One region of the Streptomyces sp. NPDC054840 genome, then DNA from elsewhere that is predicted to be linked to it. Evidence: riboswitches for the same ligand, from Rfam matches in the RefSeq annotation. Region 1 holds a riboswitch; the other holds the start of a gene.
What was found. Region 1 has a riboswitch for glycine ahead of gcvT (glycine cleavage system aminomethyltransferase GcvT). Riboswitches for the same ligand answer to the same signal wherever they lie in the genome.
Positions count from the first base shown of each region.

Region 1 (8,285 bases):
AGGTCAGGGGCACGATGACCGCCTGGTCCATGACCTTCTTGTCGATCTCGCCGTAGACCTTCTCGCGGGCGGCGGAGTCGGTGTTGGCGATGTTGTCGTTCAGCATCTTGTTGATCTCGGGGTCGTTCAGCTGCGACAGGTTGGTGTTGCCCGTCTTGCTGATCGCATCACCGTGGACGACCTGCTGGAGGAAACCGAAGCCGCTCGGCCAGTCGGCGCCCCACTGCATCATCATGAGGCCGATCTTGTTGTCCTCGGTGAACTTCGGGACGCCCGCGTAGTCGCTGAAGTACTTGCCCGCCGGGAACTGCTGGATCTTGACCGTGATCCCGATCTTCTTCAGGGACGCCTGGATGGCCGTGGCCATGTCGACCTCGCCGGCGCGGTCGTTGCGCGCGGTGATGGTGGTCTCGAAACCGTTCGGCTGGCCGCAGGCGGTCAGCGCGGCCTTGGCCTTGGTCTCGTCGCCCTTGTCATCGGGGGTCTTGTAGGTGTTGAAGTCCACGTGACCGGGGATGTCGGTCGGCAGGACGGTGCTCGCGATGGCGCCGCGGATGGGGCCGCCGAAGGCGGTCTGCACCGACACCTTGTCGACCGCGTACTGGACCGCCTTGCGGCACTCCACGTTGTCGAAGGGTGCCACCTTGGTGTTCATCGCCATGTAGACCAGGCGACCACCCTCGGCGTTGTCGGTGTTGGGGTCCTTCGAGGTCAGCAGCTCGGTCTGGGTCTGCTGGGCCACACCGTTACCGACGATGTCGATGTGGGTGTTGCCGGCCTTCAGGTTGGAGTCGATCGTCTCCTGGTTGACCTTCAGCTTGACGACGATCTTCTCCGGGAGCTGCTTGCGCAGCGGGTCCGTGGAGGCGTCCCAGTTGGGGTTGCGGACCAGGACGGCCTGCTTGTCGTGCTCGTAGCTCTCGAACATGTACGAGCCCGAGGAGACGATGTTCTTCACATAGTCCGCGCCGTTGTCCTTGGCCTTCGGCACGGGGGCCGACTGCGGGTTGGCCAGCAGGTAGTCGAACTCGGCGAAGGGCTGCTTCAGCTTGAAGATGATCGTCTGGTCGTCGGGGGTCTCGATGGACTGCAGTCCCGTGTCGGACTTGTCCTTGTACGGGCCCTCGTACGGGGTCTCGTTGTTCTTGAGGTACTGCGCGAGGTAGTTCGGGCCGTTGGAGTGCACGTCACGCGCGAAGTTGCTGCGCTCGACCGCGTACTTGACGTCCTTGGAGGTGACCACGGAGCCGTCGCTGTACTTGACGCCCTTGCGCAGCTTGTACGTCCAGGTCGCACCGCCGTCGCTCGGCGTACCGAGGCCCTCGGCGAGGTCCGGGACCACCTTGTTGCCCTCGGCGCCCGGGGCGGGCGCGAAGGTGGTCAGCGGGCGGGCGTACAGCCGGCTGAAGTTGAAGACGAAGCCGTAGTACGTGTTGCCGGGGTCGAAGGAGTCGGGGGTGTCGGACGCCTCGTAGACGACCGTCCCGCCCTTCTTGTCCGAGGCGTTGACCACGGCCTTGACGGCGGCGTTGGAGCCGGCCGACTTGTCGTCACCGCCGGTCTTGTCACCACCGTTGCAGGCGGAGGCGGTGAGGGCGACGGTGATGGCGGCGGCAAGCACCGCGGCTGTTCTCGACCTGCTTCTCATGGCGGAGTGATGCCCCCTGATTCGGAGTGATGGTGCGTACTGGCGGAGCCTCGGCCGGGTGCCCGAGAACGGGAGGGTCAGCGCGAGCTCTTGGGGTCCAGGGCGTCGCGCAGACCGTCGCCGAGGAGGTTGAAGGCGAGCACGGTGACGAAGATCGCCATGCCCGGGACGACCATGAACATCGGGTCGACCTTGTAGTAGGCCACGGCGGAGCTGAGCATTCCGCCCCATGAGGCCTGCGGCGGCTGGATGCCCACGCCGAGGAAGCTCAGGGAGGCCTCGAAGAGGATGTTGGTCGGGATGAGCAGCGTGGAGTAGACGAGGATCGGGGCCACCAGGTTCGGCAGGAGCTCCCGGAAGACGATGAAGGGGCCGCGGGCTCCGAGACTGCGCGCCGCGTCGACGAACTCCCGCTCGCGCAGCGAGAGGGTCTGGCCGCGCACGATGCGTCCGATGTAGGGCCAGCTGAAGAAGCCGATCACGAAGATCAGGACGCTGATGTGCAGCGGCAGCCCGTCGAGGCCGAAGGCACCGCCCTGGAGGGCGGCCGAGATGGAGATCGCGAAGAGCAGCAGCGGGAAGGCGAGGAAGGTGTCCATCATGCGGCTGATCACCGTGTCGGCCCAGCCGCCGTAGTACCCGGCGATGATGCCGAGCACGGAGCCGATGAACACCGAGACCACGGTCGACCCGAAGGCGACCAGCAGGGAGACCCAGGAGCCCTCCAGGATGCGGGTGGCGATGTCGCGGCCGAACTTCGGCTCCACGCCGAGCGGGTGCTCCCAGCTGATGCCGCCGAAGGAGCCGACGGGGGTGGCCAGGGAGGGGTCGATGAGGTCCTGGTGCAGGGCGTCCGGGTCCAGCCCGAACATCCACTGGATCGGCTGCGAGAGCATGGCCAGCACCACCAGCAGCAGCACGACCATGCCGCCGGCCAGCGCAACCTTGTCCCGCTTGAGTCTGATCCACGCGATACGGCCGAGCGAGCGCCCCTCGATCGCCTTTCGCGGAACCTCGGAGGTGGCCACGGCTGCGGGCTCGGCCGCGCTCATGTCCTGCAGTGGTGCCGTCATCGTGGTGGGACCCCTCTCGGCCGACATTGGCCGGCCCATGCCCGCCGCTGTGGCGGCTTGGTTCAATCGGCGTCGCTGGTGGTGCGATTGATACGAAATATGCCGGATGTGCACGTGAAGAGCTGGCGTTTGTGAGATGGACCGGCCTTCGGTGGGGTGGAGTCTTCAACGCCCTCTCAAGCGCCCGCCAGACCCCCCGGGGATGTGATGCGCAACCGTGATCTACGCCTACACCTTCCGTTATCCGAACCCCGGGACCTGTTGAGCGGTGAAACACCGCCCGTTCGGCACGGAACGGACATCTGACCCAACTGCCCTTCCAGGCATGAATCCTGGGCGGATCCAGCGGATACGCCGAAGGCCGCACCGATGGGGACCGGTGCGGCCTTCGAGAGGGATGAGTCCATATGCGGATATCGCGCGGGGCGGACGCCGGGCGAGTACGGCCGGGTGGGTACGCCCGAGTGGGTACGGCCGGGTCGATGCGCCGGGTCAGTACGTCGGCGCCTGGCCCTCGCGGTCGTAGAAGGGGCGGGTCTGCGCGCGCAGCCACATGGCGACGGGATCGTGCTCGTCCCCGAGCGCGACCGTGCACACCGGGACCCCCTCGGGGACCACCCCGACCGACTGCCGCATCATCTCCCGTACGGATTCCAGCGCGGGCGCGGAGGCGTCGTACAGGTCGAGCCCGACCGCGAGGTACGGGGAGCCGAGAGCGGGCTGCACCCACGCGCGGCGCAGCGACCGCACGGCCGGGGTGCGGTGCGCGTGCTGGGTCAGCAGCCCGTAGAACTGCGGGAGCTCGATCGCGGGCTCCGACAGGCGCAGTGGGCCGGCCGGCATCCGGTCCAGGCCCGTGGCGATCCGGCGCAGGTCGGCCCACGGCACGCCGAGGCCGCCGCCCTGGGCGTGCGGGTTGAGCCACAGGCCCCAGCGGTCCGGGTACAGCGCGCGGGCGATGTCCCGCCCGGTGACCACCTCGTAGCCCCGGTTCCAGCCGCTTGCGGCCAGCTCCTGGGGGGAGGTGACGCAGGGCGCGTAACCGAGGCTCTCCACCTCCATACCGCCGTACTGGGCGTCCGGGGAGCCCGGCTGCCCTTGCCAGAGCAACATCCACAGCCGGCCCTCGGAGAGGGCGTGCAGGAGTGCCTCGTAACTCTCGTAGCGCCCGGGAGTCACCTGGCGCATCATGTGCTCGACCTGCCCGGCCGCGGCCGTGCCTGACGCACTCACCCGGAACCCCTCTTCGTCCGCCCGTCGCTCCACGCGTGTCCTCCGAACCGGCAGTCGCGCGTGCGGCCAGGAGATGTAACCAGCTTAAGCGGCCCTACGGCAGGTAGAAGGGGCGTACGCGCTCACGAATCCAGTCCGTGACCGGGTCCTGGGCGGCGTCCAGCAGGATCAACTGCACCGGCCACGGCGGCGGGACACGGGTCAGGGCCCGTCCGAGGGCCTCCATCGGCGCGCTCTGCGTCTCGGGTTCCCATCCCACCAGGCTGACACCGACGAATAGCTGGGGCGCCCCGCCCTCGATGCTGGCGAGGCAGCGGTGCGCCGCGGCGACCACCCCGGTGGCCCGGAACTCCTCGGTGGCGGCGGCCAGGAAATCCACCGGGTCGTCCTGCCAGTCGGGCTCGTAGAGCCGGACCCGGCCGCCGGTGGCCGGGCCGTCGAGCGGGGTCCGGCCGGTGCGGCAGAGCTCCGCGACGGCGGGCGGCGGCAGCGGTACGCCGACGGCGCCCTCGGGGTTGAGGGCGATGCCGAGCTGCGGGGGCAGGCCGCGGGCGAACTCGACGGCGGGGGCCACCGCGAAGTCCATGCCGGGGCCGACACAGGCGAGGAACTGGGCCTCGGAGCTGTAGACGGGGACGTACGCCGCCCCGCCGATGTCCATGGTGGGCAGGTCGAGGCCGCCGGACGTGGGGCCGCCCCCGCCCGGCAGCGGCACCCACACCTGGCTGCGCCCGAGGACCTCCAGGATCCGCCCCCCGGCGTCCGGCTGCCCGAGCGCCGCCCCGAGCACCTGCTCGAGCTCATTCCCCGGCCAGCCGCTGCCCTGCATCTGCCCCTGCCTTCGCCTTGTCCCTCGCGTGTCGACCCGCAGGGTACCGGCCCCGCGTGCCGCGCCGTTGCCGGGGGGCGGAGCCCGGCAAGGCGGCAGCCGGACTCAGGTGGTGAACGCTATGCGGGTCACCGTCGCCGCCGAGCGGCGGTCCAGCAGGGTCACCGAGGCGCATCCGGCGGGCGGGCGGCCCGCTTCGGCCTCGCGGAGCAGCCGGGTCACCGCGCCGCGGTGGCGGGCGAAGGCGTAGGCGGAGACCCGGCGGCCGCGCGCGGCCTGGCCGGAGAGGGCCTCCTCGGGGCTGCTGTCCAGCAGGATCAGGTGCAGCGCCCGGCCCCGGCGGTGCGCGGCGGCCGCCAGCAGGCCGCGTACCCAGGTCTGCGTGCCGCAGTCGTGGACGACCACGGAGGCCCCGGAGCGCAGGACCCGCCACAGCCCCCAGTAGTGCGCGGCGCGCACCAGCGGCCGGTACACCGCGTACGGCAGCGCCGTCGGCATGCGGCGCTCCCAGCGCTCACGGGTGTCCTGGGAATCCACCGCCCCGCCCTCGGCGGCCGCCCGCTTGATCAGCGTGCTCTTGCCACCGCCGGGGAGTCCGGACACCACGACGATGTCGCCGGCCGCGAAGCCGAGCGGGTGCGGGGCGGTCGCGGCCGGTCCGCGCAGGTCACGTACGAGGCCGAGGCCGGTGTCGGCCGCCCTCCCGCGCCCGCGCGCTCCGCGCTGCGCGGGCACCGCCTCCACGGTTCCCGTCGTCGTCACCACTCCGAATCTCCGCACAGTGTTCGCCTCCCCCGATTCGGGTCACCAGGACCCTTGCCCACTGAGTGTAAAGAGACGGTAATCCGGCGGCCCCGGTTCCGGTCGGGCCCTTCGGAGGGCCGTACGAACTTTCGGACCCCGCCGCCCGTTCTCGGGCATGGCGTGCAATGATGTGCGCCATCTGGACCAACTGCATACCGGCCGCTTGAATCCGCGCGGGAGAGTCCCGGCACGCCGCAAGGCCGTGCGCGGGCGCCGAAGGAGCAAGAACCTCCCTTGAATCTCTCAGGCCCCGTACCGCGTGGATGAGGCAGATCTGAAAAGCGAGCTGCTGCGCAGCTCCACCCAAGGTGCAAGTCGATGAAAGAACCGGCGATCCGTTGATCGGCGGAACTCTCGGCGAACCTCTCAGGTTCCGATGACAGATGGGGAGGAACGTCCTCGTCATGTCATGTCGATGCCCTGGGACCCGGGAGCCACACCCATGAGCACTGCCCCCCGCCTGACCGCCCTCGATGCGCTGCACCGCTCGCTCGGTGCGACCATGACCGATTTCGCGGGCTGGGACATGCCGCTGCGGTACGCCAGCGAGCGCGAGGAGCACAACGCCGTACGGACCAAGGCCGGTCTCTTCGACCTGTCCCACATGGGCGAGATCACGCTGACCGGCCCGGAGGCCGTCAAGGCCCTGGACCACGCGCTGGTCGGCAACATCTCCACCGTCGGCGTCGGCCGCGCCCGCTACACGCACATCTGCCAGGAGGACGGCGGGATCGTCGACGACCTGATCGTCTACCGCCTCGGCGAGACCGAGTACATGGTCGTCGCCAACGCCTCCAACGCCCAGGTCGTCCTGGACGCCCTGACCGAGCGCGCCGCCGGCTTCGACACCGTGGTCCGCGACGACCGCGACGCGTACGCGCTCCTCGCCGTGCAGGGCCCCGAGTCCCCCGGCATCCTGGCGTCCCTGACCGACGCCGACCTGGACGGCCTGAAGTACTACGCCGGCCTGCCGGGCACCGTCGCGGGCGTGCCCGCGCTGATCGCGCGTACCGGCTACACGGGCGAGGACGGCTTCGAGCTGTTCGTCGCCCCCGAGCACGCCGTGGAACTGTGGCAGGCGCTGACCAAGGCGGGCGAGGGCGCCGGCCTGGTCCCGGCCGGCCTGTCCTGCCGCGACACCCTGCGCCTGGAAGCGGGCATGCCGCTGTACGGGCACGAGCTGACCACCTCCCTCACTCCGTTCGACGCGGGCCTGGGCCGGGTCGTGAAGTTCGAGAAGGAGGGGGACTTCGTCGGCCGCGCCGCGCTGGAGGCCGCCGCCGAGCGCGCCGCCACCAACCCTCCGCGCAAGCTCGTCGGTCTGATCGCCGAGGGCCGCCGCGTCCCGCGCGCCGGGTTCCCGGTCGTCGCCGGCGGTCAGGTCATCGGCGAGGTCACCTCCGGGGCCCCGTCCCCGACGCTGGGCAAGCCGATCGCGATGGCGTACGTGGACGCGGCGCACGCCGCGCCCGGCACGTCCGGCGTCGGCGTCGACATTCGCGGTACGCATGAGCCGTACGAGGTCGTGGCGCTGCCGTTCTACAAGCGGCAGAAGTAGCCCCACGCACCACGTCCGCCGTCCGGGATCCCGGACGGCGCCGTCTCAGTACCCAAGACCGCAGTTCGTATCCACTCCCCCGCATCCAGGAGAATCAGGTCATGAGCAACCCCCAGCAGCTGCGTTACAGCAAGGAGCACGAGTGGCTGTCGACCGCCGAGGACGGCGTCGCGACGGTCGGCATCACGGAGTTCGCGGCCAACGCGCTCGGTGACGTCGTCTACGCCCAGCTCCCCGAGGTCGGCGACACGGTGACCGCGGGCGAGACCTGCGGCGAGCTGGAGTCGACCAAGTCGGTCAGCGACCTGTACTCCCCCGTCACCGGCGAGGTCGTCGAGGCCAACCAGGACGTCGTGGACGACCCGGCGCTCGTGAACACCGCCCCGTTCGAGGGTGGCTGGCTGTTCAAGGTGCGCATCGCGGAGGAGCCGGCCGACCTGCTCTCCGCCGAGGAGTACGCCGCGCTCACCCACTCCGACAACTGACACCCCAGGGGATCCTGATGTCTGTTCTCAACACCCCCCTGCACGAGCTCGACCCGGACGTCGCCGCCGCCGTCGACGCCGAGCTCGCGCGCCAGCAGTCCACCCTGGAAATGATCGCGTCGGAGAACTTCGCTCCGGTCGCCGTCATGGAGGCCCAGGGCTCGGTCCTGACCAACAAGTACGCCGAGGGCTACCCGGGCCGCCGTTACTACGGTGGCTGCGAGCACGTCGACGTGGTCGAGCAGATCGCGATCGACCGCATCAAGGCGCTGTTCGGCGCCGAGGCCGCGAACGTCCAGCCGCACTCGGGTGCGCAGGCGAACGCCGCCGCGATGTTCGCGCTGCTGAAGCCGGGCGACACGATCATGGGCCTGAACCTGGCCCACGGCGGTCACCTGACCCACGGCATGAAGATCAACTTCTCCGGCAAGCTCTACAACGTGGTGCCGTACCACGTCGACGAGACCGGCGAGGTCGACATGGCCGAGGTCGAGCGCCTCGCCAAGGAGTCCAAGCCGCAGCTGATCGTCGCCGGCTGGTCCGCCTACCCGCGCCAGCTGGACTTCGCCGCCTTCCGCCGCATCGCGGACGAGGTCGGCGCGTACCTGATGGTCGACATGGCGCACTTCGCGGGCCTGGTCGCCGCCGGTCTGCA
Region 1 is NZ_JBSGZP010000270.1:678-8,962, reverse strand. Features, by position in the region: gene ACWGIU_RS20035 (ABC transporter substrate-binding protein) at 1-1,648, opposite strand, end outside; gene ACWGIU_RS20030 (ABC transporter permease) at 1,726-2,721, opposite strand; gene ACWGIU_RS20025 (enhanced serine sensitivity protein SseB C-terminal domain-containing protein) at 3,214-3,954, opposite strand; gene ACWGIU_RS20020 (enhanced serine sensitivity protein SseB) at 4,049-4,783, opposite strand; gene ACWGIU_RS20015 (AAA family ATPase) at 4,889-5,545, opposite strand; glycine riboswitch at 5,752-5,855, shown strand; gene gcvT (glycine cleavage system aminomethyltransferase GcvT) at 6,030-7,145, shown strand; gene gcvH (glycine cleavage system protein GcvH) at 7,247-7,630, shown strand; gene glyA (serine hydroxymethyltransferase) at 7,648-8,285, shown strand, end outside.

Region 2 (6,744 bases), on a different contig from region 1:
CGGCACCGCCGGCCCGGCCGGGCGGCTGGTGAGCATCGGCACGGTGCTCACCACGCTGCGTGACGAGTTCCCCGAAGTCACCATCTCGAAGATCCGTTTCCTGGAAGCGGAGGGACTCGTCGAGCCCCGACGCACACCTTCGGGATACCGCAAGTTCAGCACCGACGACGTGGAGCGGCTCGCTCGCATCCTGCGTCTGCAGCGCGACCACTACCTGCCGCTGAAGGTCATCCGCGAGCAGCTCGACGCGCTCGCCCGCGGCGAACAGATCCGTATCCCGGCGCCCGGCGCGCTCGGGGCGCCGACCGATCCGTCCGGACCGGCGGCCGTCTACGGCGAAGTGGGGCGGGAGCGCTCCACGGTGGCCCGGGTGGGCCGTGCCGAGCTGCTCGCGGCCGCCGGGGTGGACGAGGTTCAGCTGGTCGAGTGGGAGTCGTACGGGCTGCTCTCCGAGGGGGCGGACGGCGGATTCGACGCCGAGGCGGTGACGGTGGCCCGGTTGGTGGCCGACCTGGGCCGCTTCGGGCTGGAGCCGCGCCACCTGCGAGCGATGAAGGCCGCCGCGGACCGCGAGGCTGGGCTGGTGGAGCAGGTCGTGGCACCGCTGCGCAGGCATCGCAACCCGCAGACCAGGGCTCATGCGGAGGCCACCTTGAAGGAGCTCGCGGGGCTCTCCGTACGGCTCCACGAGGCCCTCGTGCAGACCGCTCTCGGGGTCCGGCTGCCCTGAGGTGGGGGGCCCGACTACCCAAACCTGCCGAGCAGGTCCTAGGGTTGCTGTGTGAACGAGCTCGACGTTGTGGGTGTCCGGGTGGAAATGCCCTCCAACCAACCGATCGTGCTCCTGCGTGAAGTGGGAGGCGACCGGTACCTCCCCATCTGGATCGGTCCAGGGGAGGCGACCGCCATTGCCTTCGCACAGCAGGGGATGGCCCCTGCCCGACCGCTGACGCACGACCTGTTCAAGGACGTGCTGGAGGCGATCGGCGAGGAGCTCACCGAAGTCCGGATCACGGATCTGAGGGAGGGCGTCTTCTACGCGGAGCTCGTCTTCGCCAGCGGGGTCGAGGTGAGTGCGCGACCTTCCGACGCCATAGCCCTCGCCCTGCGGACAGGGACGCCGATCTACGGCAGTGACGGCGTGCTGGACGACGCCGGAATCGCCATTCCGGACGAGCAGGAGGACGAGGTGGAGAAGTTCCGCGAGTTCCTTGACCAGATCTCGCCGGAGGACTTCGGTACCGGCCCGCAGTGAGATGTCGGCCGCGTCGTCCTCGGGGATCTTCAGCGCATTCGATTAGCCTTTCCCCGCAAAGGGATACGGGAAACCACTCTCAGGGTGATTATCACTCGGCGTGCCGAGTGTGGCGATCGTTGACGCACCCCTGGTGACTGCCTACCTTCAAGGTGGGCAGGTCGAGGACGGAGGGTCGGCGTGAGGATCACGGGCGACGGTACGACCGGGGGTACCCCCGTACGGAGTGAAGCAGGGCCGTACCCGCTGCACGGCGGTGCGGTCGGTTCCGCGCGCCGTCAGCCGGAGTCGACGCCGGTCGGGCCGGTGAGCGGTGACCCGGAGCCCGAGCAGGTCGGATACCGCGGGCCGACGGCGTGCGCCGCGGCCGGCATCACGTACCGGCAGCTCGACTACTGGTCCCGGACCGGGCTGGTGGAGCCCAGCGTGCGGGCCGTGTACGGGACGGGGACGCAGCGGCTCTACAGCTTCCGCGACGTCGTGGTCCTCAAGATCGTCAAGCGGTTCCTGGACACCGGGGTGGCGCTGCAGAACATCCGCACGGCCGTCCAGCATCTGCAGGACCGCGGGTTCTCGGACCTCGAACGGATGACCTTGATGAGTGACGGCGCCACCGTGTACGAGTGCACCTCGCCGGATCAGGTCGTGAGTCTGCTCCAGGGCGGGCAGGGCGTCTTCGGCATCGCCGTGGGCGTGGTGTGGCGCGACGTCGAGAGCGCGCTGTCGCAGCTGCACGGGGAGCGTGTGGACACCGGCGAGACTTTGGTCCGGCACAACCCCGCGGACGAGCTGGCCGCCCGCCGCAACCGGGCCGTCTGACCCGAGCCGAGACGTTGTCGGTGGCGTAGGGCAGCATCGGGCTGTGAGAGCCGCGCCGACCATCCTGCATCTGGACATGGATGCCTTCTACGCCTCCGTGGAGCAGGCGTCGAAGCCGAGCCTGCGGGGCAAGGCCGTCATCGTCGGCGGCCTCGGGCCGCGCGGGGTCGTCGCCACGGCTTCGTACGAGGCCAGGCGCTTCGGGGTGCACTCCGCGATGCCGATGGGGCAGGCGCGGCGGCTCTGCCCGAACGGCGCGTACCTGATTCCCCGCTTCAGTCTCTACCGGCAGGTCAGCGACGTGGTGATGGCCATGCTGCGGGAGCTGTCGCCCCTGGTCGAGCCCCTGAGCCTGGACGAGGCCTTCGTGGACCTGGAGGCGGGCGGGGTGGCCTTCGACTCGCGCGGCGCGCGGGAGACGGGGGAGCGGCTGCGGGCCGACATCCTGGGCGCCACCGGGCTCAGCGCGTCGGTGGGGCTGGCCGGGTCCAAGATGCTGGCCAAGGTGGCCTCCGAGGAGGCCAAGCCGGCCGGGCTGCTGCTCATCGAGCCGGGGACGGAGCGCGAGCTGCTCGCGCCGATGTCGGTACGGACCCTGCCCGGGGTGGGGCCGGCCACGGGCGAGCACCTGCGCCGGGCCGGGATCACCACGGTGGGGGAGCTGGCGGAGGCCGGGGAGGACGAGCTGGTCCGGATGGTCGGCCGCTCGGCCGGTGCCGGGTTGTACCGGATGGCGCTCGGGCTGGACGACCGGCCGGTGGTCGCGGAGCGGGACGCGAAGTCGGTGTCGGTGGAGGACACCTTCGACGTGGACCTGCACGACCGGGTCAGGATCCGCGGCGAGGTGCAGCGGCTCGCCGACCGGTGCGTGCAGCGGCTGCGGGATTCGGGGCACTCCGGGCGCACGATCGTGCTCAAGGTGCGCCGGTACGACTTCTCCACGCTGACCCGTTCGGAGACCCTGCGGGGGCCCACGGACGACCCCGGGGTGGTGCGGGAGGCGGCGGCTCGGCTCCTGGAGGGCGTGGACACCACGGGTGGGGTGCGGCTGCTCGGAGTCGGGGTCAGCGGGCTGGCGGACTACACGCAGGAGGACCTGTTCGCGCAGTCGCTCGCGGCTGAGCCGGACGGGTCGGACGGGTCGGCCAGGTTGGTAGGGACCGATGGGACGGACGGGGTCGAGGGGACGGAGCGGACGCAGGGGGCCGGAGGGGAGGCCGTGGCGGCCGGTGTCGCCGGGGCGGAGGCCGAGGGCGCCCACGGGGCCGCGGAGCCGCCCGGGGAGCCGGAGCAGGCCCCCGAACGACGGTGGACGGCCGGGAGCGACGTGCGGCATGCCGTGTACGGGCCCGGTTGGGTGCAGGGCAGCGGGGTCGGGCGGGTGACCGTGCGGTTCGAGCAGCCCGGATCGGAGCCCGGCCGGGTGCGGACCTTCCGGGTGGACGACCCGGAGCTGGAGCCGTCCGATCCGCTGCCGCTGGTGGGGGACGACCCCGGGGGACGGCCCGGCTCCCCTTAGCTCTCGTCACCCGCCAGGCGGCCGAAGTCGCGGTTGAAGTCCGCCGGCAGGGTCGTGTCCAGTCCGTAGTGGTGGTACAGCTGCAGCTCTTGTTCGGGGGAGAGGTGGCGCCCGACACCGAAGTCCGGGGCGTCCCTGATCAGGGCGCGTTCGAAGGGCACCCGCAGGGTGTCGCCCACCAGCTCGCTCGGCTCCAGCGGGACGAACACGTCCCGGCTGAAGAGCCCCGTCCGGACCGCGGCCCACTCCGGGACGCCCGTGGCATCGTCGAGGTAGACCTCGTCGATCGTGCCGATCTTGGTGCCATTGCGGTCCAACGCCTTGCGGCCGATCAGGCTGCGCGGATCGATGTCGGTCTGCACGGTCCCTCCAAAAGGTCGCAACTGCTCCGTAATGACTACAGAAGTGCATATCCGTAGCGCAGGCCACTCGGGGAGGGTCCAGATCCGCGCTGGTACGCTGGTGAACGGCTGTCGACCCTGTGCGGGAGAGTCCTCCGAGTGAACAAGACGGAGGCGCCGAAGGAGCAAATCCTCCCCGGAATCTCTCAGGCATACGTACCGCACGGACGAGGCCACTCTGGAAAGCAGGGCGGGTACCGGGCGCAGTGCCGGTCCCCCTCCTCACCGACGGTGAAAGCCGGATCCCCGGGAGACCCCCGTGACTCCGGTGAAACTCTCAGGTGCAGATGACAGAGGGGGAGGCCGTCCGGGTGCCCGCGCCGTGGTGCCCCTCGCAGGTCATACGACCAGGAGGCCTCCGTACATGACCGCCAACCGCATTCCGCTCTCCCAGCTGGAGCGAGGCATCCCCTTCGAACAGCGCCACATCGGCCCGGATGCCGAGGCGCAGGCGAAGATGCTCGCCCAGGTGGGCTACGGCTCCCTGGACGAACTGACCGCTGCCGCGGTCCCGGATGTGATCAAGACCGCCGAGGCGCTCGACCTGCCCGAGGCGCGTACCGAGGCCGAGGTGCTGGCCGAGCTCCGCTCGCTCGCCGACCGCAACCAGGTCCTCTCCCCGATGATCGGTCTCGGCTACTACGGGACCTTCACACCGCCGGTGATCCTCCGCAACGTCATGGAGAACCCGGCCTGGTACACGGCGTACACGCCCTACCAGCCGGAGATCTCTCAGGGCCGCCTCGAGGCGCTCCTGAACTTCCAGACGGTCGTCGCCGAGCTGACCGGGCTGCCGACCTCGGGCGCCTCGCTGCTCGACGAGGGCACCGCGGCCGCCGAGGCCATGACCCTGGCCCGCCGCGTGGGCAAGTCCAAGGGCAACGTCTTCCTGGTGGACGCCGACGCGCTGCCGCAGACCATCGCCGTCATCGAGACCCGCGCCGAGCCGATCGGCATCGAGGTGGCCGTCGCCGACCTCTCCGCCGGCATCCCGGCCGAGATCGCCGAGCGCGGTATCTACGGCGTCCTGGTCCAGTACCCGGGTGCCTCCGGTGCCGTCCGGGACATCAAGCCGGTCATCGACCAGGCGCACGCGCTCGGCGCGATCGTCGCCGTCGCCGCGGACCTGCTCGCGCTGACCCTGCTGACCTCCCCCGGTGCGCTCGGCGCGGACATCGCCGTCGGCACCACCCAGCGCTTCGGCGTCCCGATGGGCTTCGGCGGACCGCACGCCGGTTACATGGCCGTCCAGGACAAGCACGCCCGCTCCCTGCCCGGCCGCCTCGTCGGCGTCTCCGTGGACGCGGACGGCAACAAGGCCTACCGCCTCGCGCTGCAGACCCGCGAGCAGCACATCCGCCGTGAGAAGGCCACCAGCAACATCTGCACCGCGCAGGTGCTGCTCGCCGTCATGGCCGGCATGTACGCCGTCTACCACGGCCCGGACGGCCTGCGGACGATCGCGGGTCGCACCCACCGCTACGCCGCCCTGCTCGCCGCGGGTCTGACGGCCGGCGGGGTGGAGATCGTCCACGGCTCGTACTTCGACACGATCACCGCCCGTGTGCCGGGCCGTGCCGCCGAGGTCGCCGCCGCCGCCCGCGAGGGTGGGGTCAACCTGTTCCAGGTCGACGCCGACCTGGTTTCCGTCGCCTGCGACGAGACCACCCTGCGCGCCGACATCGAGGCCGTCTGGGCCGCCTTCGGCGTCACCGCCGACATCGAGGCGCTGGACGGGACCACGGCCGACGCCCTGCCCGAGGGGCTGCTGCGCTCGGACGCGTACCTGACGCACCCGGTCTTCCACCAGCACCGCTCCGAGACCGCGATGCTGCGCTACCTGCGCAAGCTCTCGGACAAGGACTACGCGCTGGACCGCGGCATGATCCCGCTGGGCTCCTGCACCATGAAGCTCAACGCGACCACCGAGATGGAGCCGGTGACCTGGCCCGAGTTCGGTCAGCTGCACCCCTTCGCGCCGGTGGAGCAGGCCGAGGGCTACCTCACGCTCATCAACGAGCTGGAGGAACGTCTCTGCGAGGTGACCGGCTACGACAAGGTCTCCATCCAGCCGAACGCCGGCTCCCAGGGTGAGCTCGCCGGCCTGCTGGCCGTCCGTGCCTACCACCGCGCGAACGGCGACGAGCAGCGCACGGTCTGCCTGATCCCGTCCTCGGCGCACGGCACCAACGCCGCCAGCGCCGTGATGGCCGGCATGAAGGTCGTGGTCGTCAAGACCGCCGACGACGGCGAGGTGGACGCGGCCGACCTGCGCGCCAAGATCGAGCAGCACCGCGACGAGCTCGCCGTGCTGATGATCACGTACCCCTCGACGCACGGTGTGTTCGAGGAGCACGTCGCCGACATCTGCGCCCAGGTGCACGAGGCCGGCGGCCAGGTCTACGTCGACGGTGCCAACCTGAACGCCCTGGTGGGTCTGGCCAAGCCGGGTCACTTCGGCGGCGACGTCTCGCACCTGAACCTGCACAAGACCTTCTGCATCCCGCACGGCGGCGGCGGCCCGGGCGTCGGCCCGGTCGGTGTCCGGGCGCACCTGGCCCCGTACCTGCCGAACCACCCGCTCCAGCCCACCGCGGGCCCGGAGACGGGCGTCGGTCCGATCTCGGCCGCTCCGTGGGGTTCGGCGGGCATCCTGCCGATCTCGTGGTCGTACGTACGCCTGATGGGCGGCGAGGGTCTCAAGCGCGCCACCCAGGTGGCGGTGCTCGGTGCCAACTACATCGCCAAGC
Region 2 is NZ_JBSGZP010000374.1:40-6,783, forward strand. Features, by position in the region: partial or broken gene ftsR (transcriptional regulator FtsR) at 1-730, shown strand, start outside; gene ACWGIU_RS24090 (bifunctional nuclease family protein) at 782-1,255, shown strand; gene ACWGIU_RS24095 (MerR family transcriptional regulator) at 1,436-2,074, shown strand; gene ACWGIU_RS24100 (DNA polymerase IV) at 2,118-3,593, shown strand; gene ACWGIU_RS24105 (PRC-barrel domain-containing protein) at 3,590-3,955, opposite strand; glycine riboswitch at 4,068-4,166, shown strand; gene gcvP (aminomethyl-transferring glycine dehydrogenase) at 4,359-6,744, shown strand, end outside.
Region 2: another riboswitch for glycine. It lies ahead of gcvP (aminomethyl-transferring glycine dehydrogenase); the one in region 1 lies ahead of gcvT (glycine cleavage system aminomethyltransferase GcvT).